One region of the Glutamicibacter sp. FBE19 genome, then DNA from elsewhere that is predicted to be linked to it. Evidence: predicted binding sites of a transcription regulator. Region 1 holds the regulator's gene; each other region holds the start of a gene.
What was found. The regulator Rex, encoded in region 1, represses fermentation and respiration genes when NADH is low (regulators of the CRP and FNR family bind a similar motif). The targets are predictions, from matches to a motif close to CTTGTGAANNNNTTCACAAG.

Region 1 (7,171 bases):
ATGATGAGGAGAGAAACTTGGACAAGCACTTAGCTTCGATTCGCGACGAAGTCTTCCGACGCAATCCCGGTGAAGCAGAATTCCACCAGGCCGTCACGGAAGTATTTGAAAGCCTTGAAGCGGTTTCGCTCAAGCACCCTGAATACGCCGAGGCCGCCATTCTGCAGCGCTTGTGCGAACCCGAGCGACAGATCATTTTCCGTGTGCCTTGGGTTGATGACCAGAACCGGGTTCAGATCAATCGCGGCTTCCGAGTTGAATTCAACTCCGCGCTGGGCCCATACAAGGGCGGTCTGCGTTTCCACCCTTCGGTCTACCTGGGCATCGTCAAGTTCCTTGGCTTTGAGCAAATTTTCAAGAATTCCCTGACCGGCATGCCAATCGGCGGCGGCAAGGGCGGTTCGGACTTCGACCCGCGCGGCAAGTCCGATGGCGAAGTCATGCGCTTCTGCCAGTCCTTCATGACTGAGCTCTACCGCCACATCGGCGAATACACCGACGTCCCTGCCGGCGACATTGGCGTGGGCGGCCGCGAGATCGGCTACCTCTTCGGCCAGTACAAGCGCATCACCAACCGCTACGAATCAGGGGTCTTGACCGGCAAGGGGCTGAGCTGGGGCGGATCATTGGTTCGTCCAGAAGCCACTGGCTATGGAGCTGTAATCTTCACCGAAGAGATGCTCAAGACGCGCGGGCAGTCCTTCGACGGACAGCGCGTGGTCGTTTCGGGCTCGGGCAATGTTGCCATTCATGCCATCGAGAAAGCCCAGGACCTCGGCGCCACAGTTGTCACCGCATCAGACTCTGCCGGCTTCATCGTGGATGAAGGCGGCATTGATCTTGAACTGCTGCGCCAGATCAAGGAAGTCGAGCGAGGACGTATTTCTGAATACGCGCAGCGTCGTGGCACCAGCAATGTCACGTACGTTTCTGGAGGCAGCGTATGGGACGTAGCGGGCACCGTGGCGTTGCCATGCGCCACCCAGAACGAGCTCGGCGAAGAAGCGGCCAAGAAGATGGTCGCCGCTGGCACCATCGCTGTTGCAGAAGGCGCCAACATGCCGACCACGGCCGAAGCCACCGCTATCTTCCAGGGTGCCGGCGTGCTCTTTGGCCCAGGCAAAGCCGCCAACGCCGGTGGCGTGGCCACCTCCGCGTTGGAGATGCAGCAGAATGCCAGCCGTGATTCGTGGAGCTTCGAACACACCGAACGCCGACTCAGCGAAATCATGGTCGGTATTCACGACAGCTGTGCCGCCACCGCCGACGAGTACGGCATTCCCGGCAATTACGTCGCTGGCGCAAACATCGCCGGATTCGTGAAGGTTGCCGATGCCATGCTTGCGCAGGGCGTGATCTAAGAAAACAGTTTGTTGCGATCCGCACGGTATCCCTCGTTGAGCTGGGACTTGCCGTGCGGATTGTCTCGTTTAGGCAACAAAATTTTGATTCTGAAGAGTCCTGAAGTGTTTCGTGATGCAAAAGTTACTAAAGTGCGATTAGACTAGGACAAAGCGAACGTGAACCAGATCGCCGATGTTGATCCAAAGTCGTGTAAGTTCACCTTCGCTAGTAACGCGACGAAATAGAGATCAGCGTCAGGAGAATATCCCGCATGACGGATAAACAGAATTTTGCAGGAGCCCGTTTCATGACGGTGGCCGAAGTGGCTGACATGATGCGCGTTTCCAAAATGACGGTTTATCGGCTGATTCACGCAGGCGATCTGCCTGCCGTTCAGTTCGGCCGCTCCTATCGCGTTCCAGAGAACGCTGTGGAATCCTACCTCAGTGCTGCGGCTATTGATCCGCAGCACGGTACCGGTTCTTACGGTCGATAGTCCGCGCGATGGTCAGAGCATGGCCGAAAAGCGGGTAATCTATTAAGGAACGTTTAACGTCCGGTCAACCTTGTCTTTTTGCTTGCTTGCAAGCAGATGCTTTAGGTTGACGCATTTAATTAGTTTGTGAGGAACCACTATGGGCTCTGTTATCAAGAAGCGCCGCAAGCGTATGTCCAAGAAGAAGCACCGCAAATTGCTTCGTAAGACTCGCCACCAGCGTCGCAATAAGAAGTAAATCTACTTCGAGCATTTTGCCGCTAGGCAATCATCGCCACCGATTCGCAGGTCACCTGCAAACGGTGGCGATTGCTTTATCCAAAAGGCTCCAGGGCCCGCTACGAGCCGGAACGACGCAGAATTGAGCGCCTGGCAGCCCACAAGGCACCGAGCACGCCAGCGGCGCGCAGACCGAATTTTGCGGCCCGCTGACCGGTGCGGAAATCATAGACCTGCCAGCCGCGACGCTTGGCATAGGCGCGCAACCGGGCATCGGGATTGATGCAGACGGGATGCCCTACAGCTTCCAGCAGTGGCACGTCGTTGTAGGAATCCGAGTATGCCCAAGATCGCGACAGCGAGATGCCACGCGCCTTGGCCAAGGACCTGACAGCCTGCGCCTTTTCGGCCGCATGCAAGATCGGGCTAGCCAGAGCTCCTGTATACAAACCATCGCGGCTCTCCACGACGGTGCCCAATGCACCGGAAAGTTCGAGGCGATCTGCAATGACATTCGCCACTTCCAGGGGAGTAGCGGTGACCAGCCAAACTTCACGGCCGACGCGCAAGTGCTGGCGGGCAATCGCCACCGTGCCCGACCACAACTTCGGCTCGATGTATTCGTCGTATATCTCGTTGCCGATTTGTTCAATCTCGGCTACGGGGATGCCGCGAACCATCATCAGCGCCCGGTCACGAATCTGGTGGATGTCTCCCAGATGCTCGCCGCGTGCGGCGAAGCGCAATTGCTTCAACGCGAACCAGAGGATCTCACGAAGCTGGAAGAAGCGATGCTCACGGAGCTTGCGGGCCAGCAAATACAGCGAGGCACCACGAACCAAGGTGTTATCCACATCAAAAAATGCGGCAACAGTTCCAGGGGCTTGGGCTTCGGTGCCAGCGGAGGCGTTATCGGTGGAAGGCATTTGATCCAGTTTATTTCATCGTAAAGTTCAAGCGCGGTTACGGCTCGTGAGATTATAGTCAGGTGAGTACATTGCATCAGATTCAGCTGTTGGTTCGTAAGGACTGCCATCTTTGCCACGCGGCACGAGCAACAGTTGCTGAGGTAACGAGCCGCTTGAACATGGAATTTTCTGAACTTGACATTGACGAGCACCCAGTACTTCTGGCCAAGCACCATGAGGAAGTACCGGTGCTATTTATCGATGGGCAGGTCAAAGACTTCTGGACTATCGACCCGCAACGGCTAGAGCGTCTGCTCAGCAACTAGCCGCGGTGGCAAAGCTGACTACGCATTGTGCTCGATTAGCCCATTGGAAAGTGCAGGAGTACAAAGATGTCTGAGCTTGAAGCTCGTGTCCTGCCTGAAGCCACCTTGGCGCGACTCACACAGTATTTGCGGGCACTGAATGCGCTGGAGGCCCAAGGGCTGGAACGAACCAGCTCCGGGGTGCTGGCCAAGGAAGCGGGCGTGAACCCTTCGATCCTGCGCAAAGACCTTTCTTGGCTTGGATCCTACGGTACTCGTGGCGTCGGCTACGTCGTACGCGAGCTGGCAGAGCACATCAGCAGGACCCTTGGGCTGAACCAGGATTGGAAAGTCGCCATTGTAGGCGCCGGTAACCTTGGCCGGGCCTTGAGCGGGTATGCAGGATTCACTTCGCGAGGTTTCAACGTCAAGGCCATTTTTGATGTTGATCCTGCACTCATTGGCGAGCCAGTCGGTGAGCTGCGGGTGGAATCCATTAGCGACCTTGCCTCAGTCATCGACCGTGAAGAAATCAACATCGTCGTTCTCGCAGTGCCCGGCGATGCTGCCCAAGACCTGGTCTATGCGCTTTCTGAATTATCTGTGCGCTCGGTGCTTTCATTTGCGCCAAAGCCATTGAAAGTTCCAGCCGGCATGAACCTGCGCCGGGTCGACCTTTCTACGGAACTCCAGATTTTGGCCTACTTGGCGGTCCAAGGCTAGGACCGCGGCGGTACGCAAAAAGCGGTGCCATTTCGTCAAAGCTGACGAAATGGCACCGCTTGCTGCTTAAAGATTCGGGCTGAGCTTCCGTTTACCGGTAGCCTGCTCGACGCGCCATGCGGCGCTGCGCGATGTATTCCGATGAAGGACGCAACCACGCGAAGACCACGCCAGCGATGCCGAGGAGGATGCCGATAATATAGACGGCGTTCAAGGCCCCGGCCTGGCTATCGGCAAACATGCTGATCATTGGCACGGACGTGAACAGGCCCAACAATGACAAGGCTGCCAGGATGGTGGCGATGATGCGCATGGCGCCAACACCACGGCCAACAAAGAATCCGACGAGGAAGTACAAAATCACCGAAATGACCGCACCCACCAGGGCAAAGCTGGTCATCATGGTGTTGGCCTGGGAAATGAACGCTTCTGGGCTGCTCATCATCTGCTGCAAGGTGGGATCCTGGGCCATCTCAGGAGTCGACTGCATCTGGGTCTGCAATTCTTGCTCAACCATCGACCACTGGGAAGAAACCATGTTGCCAAACATGTTGGAGGTGGAAATCATCCAGCTGGAAATTGCCCCGACGATGCCTGAGAGCAGAATCAGCAGGAATGAAATCTGCAGGGTCTTCGGCCGCTCAGCTGGTGGCTGCACGGCGGCATAGCCACCCTGGTCCGGGTATTGGTTGAAACCAGGTGCCACGGGGGACTGGCCATAGGGGTTCTGCCCGTACTGCGGCTGCGGCTGCGTGTAGGGGTTTTCGCCATACGGGTTCGGATTCGGGTTCTGAGCCCCAGATTCCGGGTTGTAGGGTTGGCCCGGTTGATTTGGATCGTAGTTGCTCATGGTTCATCGTCCTTTGGTTCGTCTTGACTTTATACCCAAGCCTAGTGGGACAACTTTGTGAGCGAGCCCTCCGAAAGGATGGTTTTTCCATATGGGAATCCCATGCATGCGCTGTGAATAGTTGACGGTGGACACAATATGTCTATTTCGCACTGAATTTTTGAGACACTGGAAGCATGCCTTTATCGACCGTCCATTTGTTGCGCCACGGGGAAGTTTTCAACCCTGACCGTATTCTCTACGGACGGATCCCCGGTTTCGGGCTTTCGGACCTCGGTTTCAAGATGGCTGATGCTGCTGGCGAATTCTTCGCGCAGCGCCAAGCCGACGGGGCCAATGTGGTCCGGCTTGTAGCCTCTCCGCTGATCCGTGCACAGCAGACCGCTGCACCGACAAGCCGCGTCCTGGACCTTCCGATTCACACTGAAGATCGTGTCATCGAAGCGGGCAACAAGCTCCAGGGCCTGTCCAAGGTCGCAGACCACCTCCGCCAGCCGAAGTACTGGCCCCTGCTGGTCAACCCGCTGAAGCCTTCATGGGGCGAGCCTTATGCGGATCAGGTGCAGCGCATGCGCGAAGCCATGGATGACCACCGTCGGGCGGCTGTTGCCGAACACGGCGAAGGTGCCGAAGTCATTATCGTCAGCCACCAGTTGCCTATCTGGGTAACCCGCCGCGCAGCTGAGAAGAAGCCCCTATGGCATGACCCTCGCCAGCGGGAGTGCACCCTGGCATCCATCACCAGCTTTGATTTTGAAGGGGACGAATTAGTCTCCGTGCGATACACCGAACCATGCCCCGAGCTGTTGGCCGGTGCCGCAAATATTCCGGGAGCCTAAGGAAATGACTGATCCTGTGCCTAATCCTCGCAATCTGAGCCGTCGCACGATGTTGCGTTCCCTGATGGTGGCTGCTGCCATTGTTCCCTTGGCGGCTTGCAGCGGCAAGGAGGATTCCTTGACCGCCCAAGCCAATAGCGGTGACGGGAAAAACTACATCGCCGGCGACGGAGCCGTACAGGAATACGAAGTTTCCCAACGCAGCGAACCCGTGGAAATCAAGTCAGAGACCTACCACGGGACCGCCGTTGATTTCAGCCAGTGGCAGGGCAAGCCAGTGGTAATGAACTTCTGGTACGCCGCCTGCGCACCATGCCGCATCGAGGCACCAGACTTGAAAAAGCTCGCCAATAACTTTGGCGACAAGGTCGAATTCATTGGTGTTAACGTTCGCGACGAAGCAGAAGCCGCGAAGGCGTTCGAGCGTACCTTTGACCTGCCGTACGAATCCATTCAGGACACCAACGGCGACGTGCAGCTGGCGATGACCAAGTACGTGCCGCTTCAAGCCGTGCCCTCGACTCTGGTGCTCGATCGCAAGGGACGCGTCCGCGCCCGAGTTATCGGCGCCGTCGACCCGAGCACCTTGAAGTCGCTGATCGACACCGCCTTGACCGAAGAACTGTGATCCAGGCGGTGACCTCAAACCCATTTGCTGACATCGTCCTGGACGGGTCTTTACTGCTTGCCGCGCCCGTGGCCATGTTGGCGGGATTGGTTTCCTTCCTCTCTCCCTGTGTTCTGCCATTGGTTCCCGGCTACCTTGGGTACGTCACCGGCTTGACCGGCGCAGATCTGAAAGATCATCGCCGTGGACGAGTAATTCTGGGCATCTTGCTCTTTGTCCTGGGGTTCTCCATTGTCTTCATTGCCGCTGGGGTTCTCTTCAGCCAGGCAACCGCGTGGCTGAGGTTCAACGGTTCATGGGTCACCCAGGCTTTGGGAATTGTCGTTGTTTTCATGGGCATCGTCTTCATGGGCGGATTCTCCTGGATGCAGCGTGATCGAAAGATCCACAAGAAGCCACCTGCCGGTTTATGGGGCGCCCCTGTCCTTGGCCTGACCTTTGGCCTGGGCTGGGCGCCGTGCATCGGGCCAACCCTGAGCGCCGTGTTGATCATGTCCACCGGTTCCGATGCCAACGTCGCCCGGGGAACTTTGCTCACTGTGTTTTATTGCCTTGGGCTGGGCTTGCCCTTCATCCTGATTGCGCTGGGACTGCAGCGCGGAATGCAGGCTCTGGCGTTTTTCCGGAAGCATCAGGTTTTCATCATGCGTTTTGGCGGCGCTCTGCTCATTGCCCTGGGCCTGGTCATGGTGACCGGGCTATGGGGAACATGGGTTTCAGAACTGCAAAACTGGTTTGCCAATGAAGTGAGGTTGCCAATTTAATGGCGAAACAACAACGGAAACTCAAAGGGTCCCAGGACGCTCCGGCGCTGGGATTTGTAGGGTTCATGCGCTGGATCTGGACTCAGCTGACGTCC
Region 2 (7,171 bases), on a different contig from region 1:
TTACTTGCAGATGCCGGCTCAATAGCGCGGACACCTTGGAGGTTCATATCCAACCCTAGTAGTCGATTCGTCAAGCTAGGCTTCATTTAGCCATTGAGCGTAATATTTCCTGACCTTTGCGAGTTTCGGGTCAATAATCACGCGGCAATATCCGACATCTTGGTTCGCAGAGTAATAATCCTGGTGTATTTGCTCTGCCGGGTAGAAATCTTTGGACTCTTCTATGGTAGTGACGATCGGATTAGTGTAAAAGGACGCAAACTTGTCCTTCGCCGCAATGAATTGCTTGCGCTGCTGATCATCGAGCGGGAACATCGCCGAACGATATTGGGTGCCCACGTCGTAGCCCTGGCGATTGAGCGTAGTTGGGTCGTGAACGGTGAAGAACATGTCCAAGATGACTTCAGCGGGCACGATCTGTGGATCAAAGATGACGGCAACGCCCTCGGCGTGGCCGGTGGTGCCGGAGCAGACCTGTCGATAGTCCGGATTGCTGGTGTGCCCGCCGATGTATCCGGAGATGACAGCATGAACGCCGCGCGTGCGCTGGTAAACCGCATCCAGGCACCAGAAGCAACCGCCGGCCAGGACGAAGGTCGTCAGCTTGGTGTCTTCGAGCTGCAGTGATGGGCTGAAATGATGGGGTGATTGAAGGCTGAGAATACTCACATAGTTCATAACGATGCGGCGTTGCATTCTGTTCCAACCCTGTTGGCAACGCGTAGGGTTGTTGATATGCAGAGCAAGGCAAATAACTCGCAAGAACCGGGGAAGAAGAATCAAAACCCGGACGCTGCTGCGCTTAAGCCCGTTACCGATGAAGATGTGATGCAGTCTGAGGAATCCACTCCCTCGGCGCCAACTACTTTGGGTAATGTCCTTGAAGCAGTGGAAGAGCTTTGGCCACATTCCCTGGCCGAGGACTGGGACGCCGTAGGACTGGTAACCGGACGTACCGGCCAGCCGGTCTCGAAGGTCGTCATGGCGGTGGACCCAACGCTGGAAGTGATTGAAGATGCGATCGAGCGTGGGGCCGATCTGCTGATTACTCACCACCCGCTGCTCCTGCGTGGTGTGACCCAGGTGGCTGGCACGAGCTTCAAGGGCGAAGCTATACATCGGCTCATCGAAACCGGGACCGCATTGCTGACGGCACACACAAATGCAGATAGCGCCATCGGGGGAGTAAACGACGCGCTGGCCGATGCCTTTGGGCTTAAGGATTGCGTGCCGCTGGTCGATTCGAAGGACGGCCTGCCTGAAGAAGGCTTGGGCCGCGTGGGCTTCTTGGAGAAGCCGATGAAGCTCGAGGATTTCGCGGAACGTGTTTACACGGTGCTGCCGGCTGTGGCCGGGGGTGTGCGTGTTGCCGGAGACCGTACCGGGATTATTCGAAAAGTCGCGCTCTGCGGCGGCGCCGGCGATTCGCTCTTTGACGCAGTGCGTTCACACCAGGCCGACGTATACGTCACCGCAGATTTGCGCCACCACCCGGCGAGCGAAGCACGCGAAGCAGCCAATGGCGGGTTCCCGTACCTCATCGATGTATCGCACTTTGCCTCCGAGTGGGTGTGGCTCTCGGCGGGAGCCCGCGCCCTGGGGAACGTGCTCAATGATCTGGGGCATGCGGTGGAGATTGAAATTTCACAGGTCAATAGCGATCCATGGGACTTTGTCCTGACTCCATAGCTGGGCATAAAAGCGGACAACTTGATTCTCTGGCTGCTCCTCATGAGCAACGGCTTGAGATCGCCGCGAGCAATGCTTCTGGATACCCTCCTGGATTCACTTCCGGGAGGGTTTCTTTGCGCTCGATGGGTTCGCGGTTAAGGGATCCCAGTTCATTACTTGAAAGTCATAGCTTCTATAACCTTTCTGCAACGATTTGAATATTGATGCGTAAACCGTCGAAACCTTGTGATTAGCTGGAAGCCTACGATTGACTTTCTATGGGGGAAAATTGAACGAGGCAGGATCCGATTTTGGGCGTGCTGCTATGGGAGGATTTCAGGGCTTCTGCCCGGAATGCGGAGCGGTAAGTACCATTTTTGACAGTGAATCACAGGCGGAAGACTTCGAATACTCGCATCGTTCAAAGCATGAGAACGATTAGCCTGGTTTGACTGACCGGCATTGCGTGCTAGACGCCAAGGCATCGGCAGATCAACCCCTGGTTGACTGCCCGGCGATAGCGATCGATTGGTTGTATCGGTCGCAGCACTAATGCCGTGGCATCATTAGCCACTAGACGGACTACTTGGTTGGGCAGGGACATGCTGCATCATTTGGAAATCTGGGTCGACGATTTAGCAACTAGTACGGCATCGCTGGGCTGGCTGCTGACGCGACTTGGCTATCGCATCCAATCACAATGGGACAACGGCATAAGCTATCAGCACGGCAGCCATTACATCGTTTTGGAATCAGGGCCGGATGTCCTGCATGAACTTCATGATCGGCGCTTGCCGGGGTTGAACCACTTGGCTTTTAGCCTGCCGAGCGCACAACTGGTTGAAACCGTTGCATCTGATGCCCTGAACCATGGATTCACCATGATGTTTGCGGATAAGCATCCGCATGCCGGCGGCCCCGATCACTACGCGGCCTATTTAGAGGATCAAGCCGGCTTCGAAGTGGAACTAGTCGCAGCACCGGCCCCAGGGGAAAACTAGAAGGCCTAGCGGAATCTCCCGGAAACGGCCAGAGTCTGCTGGGCTATTTGGCGGTGGTGAATTGGTGGTCCTCGGGCAGCAAGATGTTCAGCGCTCGTCCCTTCTTGTCCTCAACGAGGGACGCCTCCCACCTGGATCTGATCAGCTGGACCAGCTCATCGGCAGTCGCCGGCTCGGTCTCTTGCTGAACCAGGAACCGGGCAACTTCGCCGCGGGTGTGCTTGGCAAAATGGGAAACGACTTTCGGCACGCCGTTGCGCAACTGGAAAACATTGATCGCAACGCTGTTTCCGTTACTTGGCTTGTAGGCTGCGGCATAAGTGCTGGAGCGGGCATCAATGACCAGCTGGTCTGCAGCGGCTTCATCCAGAATCGCGGCGAGCCGCTTTTTCCACCAGCTGGCGAGCTTGCCCAGGGGCTCCAATTTCACGGACATGGACAGCCGATATGGGGGAATGCGGTCGGCAAAGCGCACCGCACCCCATAGCGCGGAAATCACGACGATGCTCTGATCAGCGCGCCGTTGAGCTTCAGGGCTGAGCGTCGAATAGCCCAGCGCTTCAAAGAGCACGCCGGAATAAATGTCGTGGGCCTTAGCGGCTGGTTCTATGTGCAAATTGATATTGCGGGCGACTTCGTTCGCCAAGGAAGCGCCAACACCCAAGACGTCCATGGCATCCGCCCGGCCAGAGACCTCTGCCAAGGCTCCGAGCACTTGATGGCGATCATCGCTCAGTTCAGGAAACGAGAGGTCGGCAAGGTCGAACGGGGAACCTTCAGCATGAGCGGTTTTACCTTCTGAAGGTGGCAACAAAATAAGCACGCCTTCCAGCTTATCCGAGGACAGCGAGGATTCCCGGTTGATGAATAAGGGCACGACCTGACCCTTTGGCCAGGCGGCATTTGGCTTCGCCTGTGTCGAAGGGCTCGCAGCTGCTGTTAGCTGGGGCGAACTGCCGGGGCTAGAATGGTTAACGAATGGGATGGCTAGACGGTCGCGTGGCAAGTTATTGCCCCGAGGAACGTCCGGGCTCCACAGAACAGGGTGGTGGGTAACGCCCACTCGGGGCAACCCGCAGGCTAGTGCCACAGAAAATAGACCGCCAGGCTTCCTGGTAAGGGTGAAACGGTGGTGTAAGAGACCACCAGCGTTCCGGGTGACCGGAATGGCTCGGTAAACCCCACTCGGAGCAAGGTCAGACAGACTGCGTTATGAGGGCTGTTCGTCCCATGCAGTCGGGTGGACCGCTAGAGGCTGCCGGCAACGGCAGTCGTAGATAGATGACCGTCCCGCTTCGGCGCGACAAAACCCGGCGTATCGGCCATCCCATTCATCCCCTCCAGCCTTTCTGGTGAGAAGTTTCACAGTGACTCGTGCCCTGAATTTTTCTGCGCCGTTTAGAATGGAAGGCGTACTTAGTACTTGCGAGGATGATCCTGTAGACCTCGTACCACCGCAAAAGCAATGGTGCTTCCCACGGTGCCAACCGACTTTATGGATCTGCGAGTCGGCTGAATTGGAAGGATTTTCTGTGACCCAGCAGTCTGTCGTTGCCCAGCAAGAATGGAGCGGGCGCGAAGAGCTCGCCGAGGCCATGATTCCACTGATCGGACGCCTGTACCGCAAGAACAATGTGGTGCCCTCCGTATATGGCCGCAAGCTGATCAACCAGTCCGCCATCGACATCATCAAGGCGCACCGCGTAGTACGCCGCATTGATGGCGAAGAGCTAAGCCTGAAGGCAACCAAAGCAATCCTCGACGAGATCGAGACGCTGAATGTTGGATCGGTATCCGTTGACCTTGGCCGTTTGAACAAGAAGTTCAAGGAATCCGGCTCTGTTGACCTGAACGCATTCCTGAGCAACGAACTTGGCGACAAAGTTGGCCAGTCGGGTGCTACTGATGCAGAACCAAAGGACGTCGTCCTCTACGGCTTTGGCCGCATTGGCCGCCTGCTCGCCCGCATCCTCATCGAACGCGGCGGCTACGGCCTGCGCCTTCGCGCCATCGTGGTCCGCAAGGGCTCGGACGATGACATCGTCAAGCGCGCTTCGCTGCTGCGCCGCGACTCGGTCCACGGCCGCTTCGAAGGCTCGATCACCGTCGATGAGGAGAACAACACCATCCTTGCCAACGGCACCCTGATCAAGGTCATCTACTCGAATGACCCGACCACCGTCGACTACACCGCGCACGGCATCGACAATGCCATCGTCGTCGACAACACCGGCCGCTGGCGCGATGAAGCCGGCCTGTCCCAGCACCTGCAGGCCAAGGGCGTTGCCCGCGTTCTGCTGACCGCACCGGGCAAGGGCGACTTGAAGAACATCGTTCACGGCATCAACGATTCCTGGATCACCGCCGAGGACAAGATCGTTACCGCTGCCTCGTGCACCACCAACGCGATCACCCCAGTGCTCAAGGCGCTGAACGACAAGTTCGGCGTGAGCCACGGACACGTCGAGACCGTTCACTCGTTCACCAACGACCAGAACCTGATCGACAACTTCCACAAGGGCGAACGCCGCGGCCGCGCCGCTGCGCTGAACATGGTGATCACCGAAACCGGTGCTGCCAAGGCCGTGGCCAAGGCCCTGCCAGAGTTCGAAGGCAAGTTGACCGGCAACGCCATCCGCGTACCAACCCCGGATGTCTCCATGGCCATCTTGAACCTGAACCTGGAGAGCGAAACCACCAAGGAAGAGCTGAACGCCTACCTTCGCGAGACTTCGCTGACCTCGAACCTGCACAAGCAGATCGACTACATCGACTCTCCCGAGGTGGTTTCCACCGACTTCGTCGGCTCGCGCCGTGCCGGCATCGTCGACGGCCTGGCTACCATCGTCTCGGGCAAGAACGCTGTCGTCTACGTTTGGTACGACAACGAGTTCGGCTACTCCTGCCAGGTGGTCCGCGTGATCGAAACGATCGCCGGCACCCATCCGGTAGCAGTTCCAGCCCTGAAGGCTGAAGCAGTCACCGCCTAAGGCCGTATCGCCATAACCTCGGGACCATGCCCGCGCACAGTGCGCAGGTGCATGGTCCCGAGGTCTTTTAACCGGCTATGGCTTCCTCGCGGCAAGATTCCGCCGGCACTGCGAAGAGCTCCTGGCTGTTACGCTCTGTACCAGGGACCATGGCGGAAGGCAGGCAGATGGAACGCGAAAGGCTCTTATCGGCCCGGATGGCCAGCCAATTGTTATCCGCGCCTGCCAGATCCACCCTGGAAGCCGCCGGGCACCTGATGGCTGCCCAGTCGCAAGACTTTATTGCTGGCCGCTATGCACTGGCCCAGCGCGCTGATCCGATGCCAAGCAGGGCACAGGTCGACCAGCTTTTTAATGACGGCCTGCTCGTGCGCTCATGGACCATGCGTGGAACCCTGCATTGCTGCTTGCCCCAAGACGCGCAATGGCTGGTGCAACTGGCCAAGGAACGCACCTTGCGCTCAGCTGCTGCCAGGCATCGAGAATTGCAGATTGATCCTGCGGCCATTGAACAAGCAGCCCGGATCATCCACTCCTATCTGGCGGAAGCCGGAGCGGCCAGCAGGACCGCGATTTTTGAGCAGCTGGAGCAACAAGGAATCGGCACGCGCAATCAGCGTGGCACGCACTTGCTGCTCGCATTGGTGCTGCACGGCTTGATTTGCCTCGGCCCGATTCCAGAAGGCGCCAAGCTGGCAGCCCAGGACTTCGTGCTCGCAGAGCAATGGATCAGCAAGCATCATGTTCCCGATAGCCCGATGCAGGAATTGCTGTTGCGCTACCTGGGTTCCCATGCTCCTGCGACCTTGCGTGATGCCGCCTGGTATGCCGGGCAAACGCTGACAACCATTCGCGCGGCGGCCGCAGAACTGGGTCGGGAACTGGTCAGCGTGGGAAAGAACGAGCGCGGCGAGGACTTTTTCGTGGTCCAGGGCTCAGCAGCCCATCAAGCTTGCGAATCATCAGGCGCCCCGCAACTTCCCACTCGCTTGCTCGGACCCTTTGACGAGTACTATCTCTCCTGGGCCGATCGCAGCCTGGTGGCCGATGAATCGATGCAGAAGCAGATCACGCCAGGGAAGAATGGAATGTTCAACGCCTTCTGGCTTGAACAAGGCAGGGCCCGTGGCCTATGGAATGCAAATATAGCGCCGACCGATGCTCTCGGTGCGGCGCTACATCAGCGGTATATCGACTTCAGGACTACTGCATAGGCAGCAGGAAGGCTAATGGCCGAAAGGATCCTCATCGGTCCCGGGCAGCCAGGTGTTCCCTGGTACGCCCCAGCCCAGCGCCTTCTTGGCTTTCTTCCAACGCTTATCCCAGCGCGGCTGCAGCTTGTCTACATACAGAAAGCCATCAAGGTGGTCGTATTCGTGCTGCATGATGCGGGCGAACCAGTCGTGGGCTTCAAAAGCGATCGGCTGGCCAAATTCATCAAAGCCCTCCACCTTGGCGTATTCGGCACGCTTGAGCGGGTAGTTCAGCCCGGGTACGGACAGGCAGCCT
Region 3 (7,171 bases), on a different contig from region 1:
CCTGGCTGCTGGTCGAGGACCCTCGTGGCCAGCCTGCGAAGTGATCCCGGTCGATGTGCGGATCATCAACGCCGGTCAAATCCAGGCGCAGTCCATTTAGGACCATTGAATGCGAACGATTGGACATGTTGACCCACCCGGCAGAGCCGAAAGCGCGGTGCATCTCTTCAAACGGAAGCTGATCCCGGGATGACGGGTTGGGGATGCCGTCATTTCGAGCGAAGTACTTGAACGGGTTTTTCAGCTTGGGCGCGTAGTAGCAGTTGGATCCCGGCACAAAGGCTCCAGGGAATGCCATCAGCGGTTCCAACGCCTTGACCAGCGAAGGGACACCCTTGCGGTGGCTGAGGTTGTCTCCGGTGTTGATGATGAAGTCGGGGTTGAGGTCTGCAAGCTCGCGCAGCCATTGGATCTTGGTTTCCTGGCCCGGAACCATGTGGATATCCGAGAGGTGCAAGACCTTGATGTCCGAGGCGCCGCGGGGCAGCACGTTCAGGGTTTCGCGGCGCAACCCGAATTTCTGGGTCTCGAGCATGCCATAGCCAACTAGTGCACCACCTAGCGCCAGGGCTCCACCAGCAGCCAGCGCTGTGGTACCGGCCGCATGACGTAGTGCTGCAGCAAATGTTTTGTGTTCAACCATGACCTGTCTGCCATCGTCCTTTCATGCCCGGGGGGCAACTTCTGGTGAAGTCCGCTATTGCCAATCTAGACCGAAGGCCGCGTTCAACCAAAGTTGAACGCGGCCTTCAACGGCGCTTAGCTAGTCGTCGGATTTCTTCCCGTTGCCCTTGCCATTGCCATTGCCGTTGCCGTTGCCATTGCCGTTGCCATTATCCGATTCATTATTTCCGGAATCAGACTTCGACTCATTGGATTCGGACTGGTCTGCTTTGGATTCCTTGTCCTTGTCCTCGGAGTCGGACTTGGAATCCTCCTTGGAAGAATCCTCTTCCTTCGGTTCAGGCTTGGGCGCTGGCTTGCTGCGAGGCGAACCAAAACCGCTGCGATCGTACTCCTGGACTGCTTCCTCCATGAAGTCCACCCACAGCGGAGCTGCGTAGGTCGAGGAGTCGAGCGTGCTTGGGGCGCGCTCATCATTGATCATCGATCCCTGCAGGGTGTTCGCTTCTTCAGCGGCAGTTGCATTAACTCGGCCAACCCAGGCAGCGGTGGAAATGCCGGTGGTGTAGCCGACGAACCACGTGGAGGTTGACCAGTTGTTGGTACCGGTCTTACCGGCGATTGGACCGGCGACTCTGCCCTTGGACACGCGATCCGTGGCAATCTTCTTCAGCGTGCCGTTCAGATCAGCGATGTAGGTCGGATCAATTTGCTGCGAGCAGGATTCCTTCTTGACCTTGTACTGGTTGCCGTCCTTGTCCGTGACGCTGGTCAGCGCACGTGGCTCGCAATATTCGCCCTTGTTGGCGAAGGTGGCGAAGGCAGCAGCCTGTGCCAGCGGAGCGACCTTGGGCGTACCGATGACAAACGATGGATGCTCTGGCGAAAGCTCTTGAGGCTGGCCGCTGTCCAAATCGCGAAGCCCAACGCTATTGGCAAAATCGGTGATGTTGCAGAGGTCGAGCTTGGATGCTTCCTGGATGGTTGCGGAGTTGATGGACCACTTCAAGCCGTAGTCGACAGTCATGGGACGGTAGAAGCCACGCGACGCGTTCAGGGGCTGCCAAGCTTCTCCACCACCGGTGACAGTCTGGCCGCCAGGCAGGCACGAGGCACGCCACTTGTGGCTAGGAGCGAAGTAGGGCCGCTTGGCATTGATGGTGTCGTACATGTGATGGCCCTCTTTGAGCCAAGCCAGCGTGGTGTACGGTTTCATCGTCGAACCGGCCTGGAAGCCGCCAGCGCCACCCATGGACTTCTCCACAGCAAAGTTCAGCATGGTCTTTGCGGTGTTTCCCTTTTCAGCACCATAGGTGGTGTTCTGGGCCATGGTCAGGATATTTCCAGTGCCAGGCTCCACCGAGACGATCGAGGAGAACACATCCTTATTGGACTTGGCGTTCGGGTCGATGGACTTGCGAGCGTCGTTGGCAGCCTTCTTGTTCAGCTCGCTATTCAAGGTGGTCTTGATCGTCAGGCCGCCGCGGTACAGCAGGCCCTCGCGGTCTTCCTTGGTCTTGCCGAACGTGTCGTCGCCCAGAATCAGGTTGGTGACGTAATCACAGAAGTATGCGTTGTCTTTGGCCGCTGAGCAGCCCGATGGGGAAGTGCTGGGCTTGAGCTCAAGTCCGGACTTCACCGCGTCGTCATACTCCTTTTTATTGATCGCGCCGGTGCGGTACATGTTGCCCAGCACCTTATTGCGGCGGTCAAGGGAACGCTCTGGGTTGTTGATCGGGTTGTAGACGTTCGGCAGCTGGACCATGCCAGCAAGCATGGCCGACTGCTGGACGTTCAAGTCCTTGGCATCCACAGAGTAGAAGCGCTGTGCGGCAGCCTGTACGCCGTATTCGCGACCGGAGAACAGCACGAGGTTCAAGTAGCCTTCGAGGATTTCGTCCTTGGACATTTCCTTTTCGATGGCTACCGCGTACTTGAGCTCGCGGATCTTTTCCGAGTAGTCCTTGTTGCCGGACACGGTGGTTTCCTCGGAACCGGTGAGCTCCTGGTTGTTCACCAGAAGGTTGTTCACATACTGCTGGGTCAGGGTAGACGCACCAGAGCGCGAAGTGGAGGTCAGGTTGCCGACGATGGCTCGGGCGATGCCCTTGGGGTCGACACCGTTGTGCTCGTAGAAGCGTTCATCTTCCACCGAGACGATGGCCTTGCGCATATACGGCGAGATGTCATCAAGTGACACAGGTTCGCGATTCTGCTGGTAGAAATTCGCGATGGTCTTGCCGTTGGCGTCGACGATCGTTGACGGCTCCGAAATCGGAAGCTTCTCAAAGGAGCTCGGGAGTGCGCTGACGATGTTGTTACCGGTGGTCAAACCGGTTTTTGCGATCGCCGCTACGGGCACGAGCATACCTGCTGCGAGCACACCACACAGGGCGCTGATTCCAAAGAATGCAACGACTTTCCCAAGGGTGGTGGCGGTATCAAAAAAGGGGGACTTCTTGGCTGCCATACCCACTAGTTTACAAGGACGCGATAACGTATCCAGTATGACTAAATGGGAATACGCCACTTTGCCACTTTTGATTCACGCAACAAAGCAGATTTTGGACCAATGGGGGGATGATGGTTGGGAGCTGGTTACTGTAGTTCCTGGCCCCAACGGCTCATCGCCGGTGGCCTACATGAAGCGTCCAAAAGAGTAGCCAAAACATACTTCCTTAAGGAGAAAAAGCCCATGCAAGAAGCGACTTCCTCGCGTGTCGAAACGCGCCTGGCTGAACTGGGTTATGCCCTGCCAGGCGTTGCCAAGCCCGTCGCTGCCTACCTGCCAGCAGTCACCACCGGCAACTACGTTTACACCTCCGGCCAGCTTCCGCTGATTAATGGTGAACTCTCAGTTGTGGGAAAGGTCGGCGCAGAGGTTTCAGCAGAAGAAGCCAAGGCCCAGGCACAGGTTGCCGCGCTGAACGCACTGGCAGCCATCAAGGCCGAAATTGGTGACCTAGATCGCATTAAGCGCATCGTGAAGGTTGTCGGTTTCGTGTCGTCGGCACCGGAGTTCACCGGGCAGCCAGGAGTCATCAACGGAGCTTCCGAATTCTTCGGCGAGGTTCTTGGCGACGCAGGCCTGCATTCGCGTTCGGCCGTTGGCGTTGCCGTGCTTCCGCTGGATGCACCCGTCGAGGTTGAGGTCATCGCCGAATTTGAGTAGTTCACCTCAGTTGCCTGTTGCGCGGCCTGCCAAGGCTTTCCCTTGCGGGCCGCGCAGCGGCATGGTGCGCAGAGTCTTTGATCTGCCGCCACACCAGATCCCTACGGCCGAAAACTGGTTCACCTTCGGCTCCCGCACCCCCCGCTCACCGCGCCGCGCGTCGTCCGTGTGCCTGGTGCGGGACTGTTCCAAGGGTGTCGAGACCTACCTGACCTTTCGGCCTGGAGGCTCCCCGATGGGCAACGTGGCCTTCCCCGGCGGCAGCCACGAGGCCAGCGACCGGGCAACCTATCAATGGTTCGGACCGAGCCTTTCGCAGTGGTCCAAGCGCATGGACGTATTGGACCAGCAGCTGGTCCAAGCGCATATCGTTTGCGCCATTCGCGAGCTCTTTGAAGAAACCGGAATCCTGCTGGCGGGTACCGACGAGCAATCCATCATCGAAATGACCGACCCCGAAGAGTGGATGGGCGCCCGCGAGGCGATTGCCGGCCAGGATCTTCCATTCGATGAGTTTCTTCGCCGTCGCGGCCTGGGGCTTCGCACCGATTTATTGCGGCCGGTCTCGCACTGGCTGAATCCCAACTTTGCCCTGCGCAGATTTGATACCTGGTACTTCGCAGCCACCGTGCCCAACCGCCAAGAGGCGACGCTGCTTCGAGGCAAGGGCAAATGGGGCGGGTGGCAGGTGGCCAGCGGCGTGTTGGCCCAGCGAAACACCAGCGAGCTCGGCGACCTGGTGGGGCAGCCCAATACCGTGGGCCTGAACTTCTCGCGGATCAGCTACCCGGCCGTGGAAATGATGCTCGAGGCAATGTCCGAGGCCAACGGGGTGGTGGCGTATTTGTCGCGGGCGCGGTCCCTGGATTTGAAGCACCCCGACTTGCTGGTGCGCGATGGCATTTACTATCTGGAGGTTCTGGGCTCGATGAGTGCCGAATCCTCGCGCCCCTGGCAGGCCGCCGCGGGCCGCCAATGAATTAGCTAGAACAACATAAAAATAGTGTGGGCCGAAGATCCAAAAGGATCTTCGGCCCACACTATTTTGACTGGCTTAGCGTGAACGCTGGCGCAGACGCTGGATGTCCAGAATCACGACAGCGCGTGCTTCCAGACGCAGCCAGCCGCGCTGTACAAATTCAGCCAAAGCCTTGTTTACGGTTTCACGCGATGCGCCAACCAGCTGGGCCAGCTCTTCCTGAGTCAGCTCGTGAGCGACCAGGATGCCGTCGGTTGCTGGACGGCCGAAGCGGTCAGCAAGATCAAGCAGAGCCTTGGCAACACGGCCAGGAACATCGGAGAAGACCAAGTCCGCAAGGGACTCGTTGGTGCGGCGCAGACGTGCAGCCAGAGCCTGCAGCAGCTGGATCGAGACCTCAGGGGAGTTCAGGATCGCCTTGCGCATGTTCTCGTGGCTCAAGCCAGCCAGTCGGGTTTCCGACACGGCGGTTGCAGTCGCGTTGCGTGGGTGTGGATCGAATAGGGCCATCTCGCCAAACAGTTCGCCTGGGCCAAGAACAGCAATCAGGTTTTCGCGACCATCCGAAGAGGTGCGGCCCAGCTTGATCTTTCCCGAAACGATGAAGTACAGGCGGTCGCCCTGATCGCCTTCACGGAACACCGACGCACCGCGGGACAGATCAACCTCGGTCAATTCTTCGGTGAGCGCGGCGAATACTTCATCACCAAGCGACGCAAACAGTGGCGCGCGACGCAGTACCTCGATATCCATTAAATCTCCTGTCAACAGTAGTAGGCGCTTACTTCATTGTGCCGTATTCAGTAACAATGTGACAGTTTCCACACGTGGTTTCACCGAGAAAATGTTGAACGTCACGCTCATTCGGCCAAAACTCGCGAATATGCTCGCAGAAATCCATCAGCTTCTAAGGGTACCTTGGGTTAATACAAAGTATTTGAACGCATTGGAGTCTTGGTGCTCGGAATTTTCAGCTGGCTCGACGTAGTCATCTGCGCTGTTTTGCTGACCTTTTTCATTATCGGACTTCGCCGCGGTTTTCTCTTGACCGTTGGCGACATGGTGGGCCTCATTCTGGGAGGTGTTGCCGCGTTCTTTGCCATCCCGCTGGTTTCCACTTTCGCCAACAACCCCTGGTGGCGTGTTGCGCTGATGGCCGCCACGGCTGCCGTGCTGATCATCCTCGGCCAGGCGCTGGGCCGGGTCATTGCCACCCGCATCCGGCACTGGATGAACGTCGATTTCCTGCGCTCTGCAGACCGCATTGCCGGTGGCGTGCTCTCGGTGCTGATTACCGCCACGATCATTGGCGCGCTGGCGTTTTCCACCTCCAGCATGGGCATTCCGCGCCTGTCCCTGGAAATTGGAAAGTCCACCATGATCCAGGCCATTCGCGGCGCGACGCCGCCCTTTGTGAACTCGGCCATTTCCTCGGCCCGCTCCAAGGTGATCGCCGAAACCCTGCCAGCATTCCTGGAGCCCTTTGCGCCGCCGGTGGCCCAGCCCATGGACACCGACTGGGTGGCCACCGATCTCCAGCGGACCGCAGCGGAATCCGCCGCCAAGGTCTCGGGCACGGCAGTGCAATGCGGTGTCAACCTGACCGGTTCGGGCTTTGTGGTGGCTCCAGAAATGGTGATGACCAACGCCCACGTGGTGGCCGGTCTTGGGGCAGCCACCGTGGAGACCGGTCGTGACGGAGTTCACCGCGGAAAGGTGGTCTACTTCGATCCCGAGACCGATATCGCGCTGCTGTACGTGCAGGGCTTGGAGGCCCCGGCCATTGACCTGGCCGATGAGGATCTCACCCGTGGCGACGCCGCGGCGTTTATCGGCTACCCGGCTGGTGGCCCCCAGCAGATTCGCAGCGCCATGATCGCCTCGCGGGCCAACGTCTCGATCTCCAATATCTACGGCACCGACCCGTCGAGAATTTCCGTCTACCAGATCACCGCCGAAGTTGCCCAGGGCAATTCCGGTGGACCGCTGGTGGATGAAAACGGCGAGGCCGTTGGCCTGATCTTCGCGAAGTCCCGCAGCGACGAGCAGATTGGATTCGCCCTGAGCCTTGAGGAGATGGAGCGCGCCATGGAGCTAGGCGGCTCGCAGCGCACCTCGGTCAAGACCGGGGACTGCATCGCCAACTAGCCAAAAGGGCAAAATTATTTGCCCAGCAGGTACGCCAGCTGTTCCACGGCCAGCTTGTAGCCGTTGACGCCAGCGCCGACGATGATGGAACTGGCCACCGGCGAAATGTAGGAATGGTGGCGGAATGCCTCGCGCTGGTGCACGTTGGAGATGTGGACTTCAATCGTGGGCAGCTGGACACCACTGATGGCATCTGCCAAGGCGACCGAGGTGTGGGTGAAGGCTCCCGGGTTCATCACGATGCCCGC

Region 2: a site for Rex is predicted at 4,022-4,041, ahead of H6F58_RS07310 (glyceraldehyde-3-phosphate dehydrogenase). Genes of this name have one in related genera too.
Region 3: a site for Rex is predicted at 5,584-5,603, ahead of H6F58_RS14405 (MarP family serine protease). Genes of this name have one in related genera too.

The regions. Positions count from the first base shown of each region.
Region 1 covers NZ_JACKQN010000015.1:27,199-34,369, forward strand. The annotation lists gene gdhA (NADP-specific glutamate dehydrogenase) at 18-1,361, shown strand; gene H6F58_RS17285 (helix-turn-helix domain-containing protein) at 1,616-1,840, shown strand; gene H6F58_RS17290 (AURKAIP1/COX24 domain-containing protein) at 1,980-2,078, shown strand; gene H6F58_RS17295 (HAD-IB family hydrolase) at 2,179-2,985, opposite strand; gene H6F58_RS17300 (glutaredoxin family protein) at 3,048-3,293, shown strand; gene H6F58_RS17305 (redox-sensing transcriptional repressor Rex) at 3,360-3,995, shown strand; gene H6F58_RS17310 (hypothetical protein) at 4,087-4,845, opposite strand; gene H6F58_RS17315 (histidine phosphatase family protein) at 5,022-5,684, shown strand; gene H6F58_RS17320 (TlpA disulfide reductase family protein) at 5,689-6,312, shown strand; gene H6F58_RS17325 (cytochrome c biogenesis CcdA family protein) at 6,321-7,076, shown strand; gene H6F58_RS17330 (cytochrome c biogenesis protein ResB) at 7,076-7,171, shown strand, end outside.
Region 2 covers NZ_JACKQN010000003.1:286,361-293,531, forward strand. The annotation lists gene msrA (peptide-methionine (S)-S-oxide reductase MsrA) at 76-603, opposite strand; gene H6F58_RS07290 (Nif3-like dinuclear metal center hexameric protein) at 829-1,689, shown strand; gene H6F58_RS07295 (VOC family protein) at 2,274-2,672, shown strand; gene H6F58_RS07300 (peroxide stress protein YaaA) at 2,716-3,549, opposite strand; RNA gene rnpB (RNase P RNA component class A) at 3,652-4,006, shown strand; gene H6F58_RS07310 (glyceraldehyde-3-phosphate dehydrogenase) at 4,205-5,662, shown strand; gene H6F58_RS07315 (winged helix DNA-binding domain-containing protein) at 5,830-6,876, shown strand; gene def (peptide deformylase) at 6,889-7,171, opposite strand, start outside.
Region 3 covers NZ_JACKQN010000009.1:172,882-180,052, forward strand. The annotation lists gene H6F58_RS14380 (metallophosphoesterase) at 1-643, opposite strand, end outside; gene H6F58_RS14385 (transglycosylase domain-containing protein) at 764-3,094, opposite strand; gene H6F58_RS14390 (RidA family protein) at 3,320-3,796, shown strand; gene H6F58_RS14395 (NUDIX hydrolase) at 3,789-4,775, shown strand; gene H6F58_RS14400 (Crp/Fnr family transcriptional regulator) at 4,851-5,528, opposite strand; gene H6F58_RS14405 (MarP family serine protease) at 5,733-6,923, shown strand; gene aroQ (type II 3-dehydroquinate dehydratase) at 6,938-7,171, opposite strand, start outside.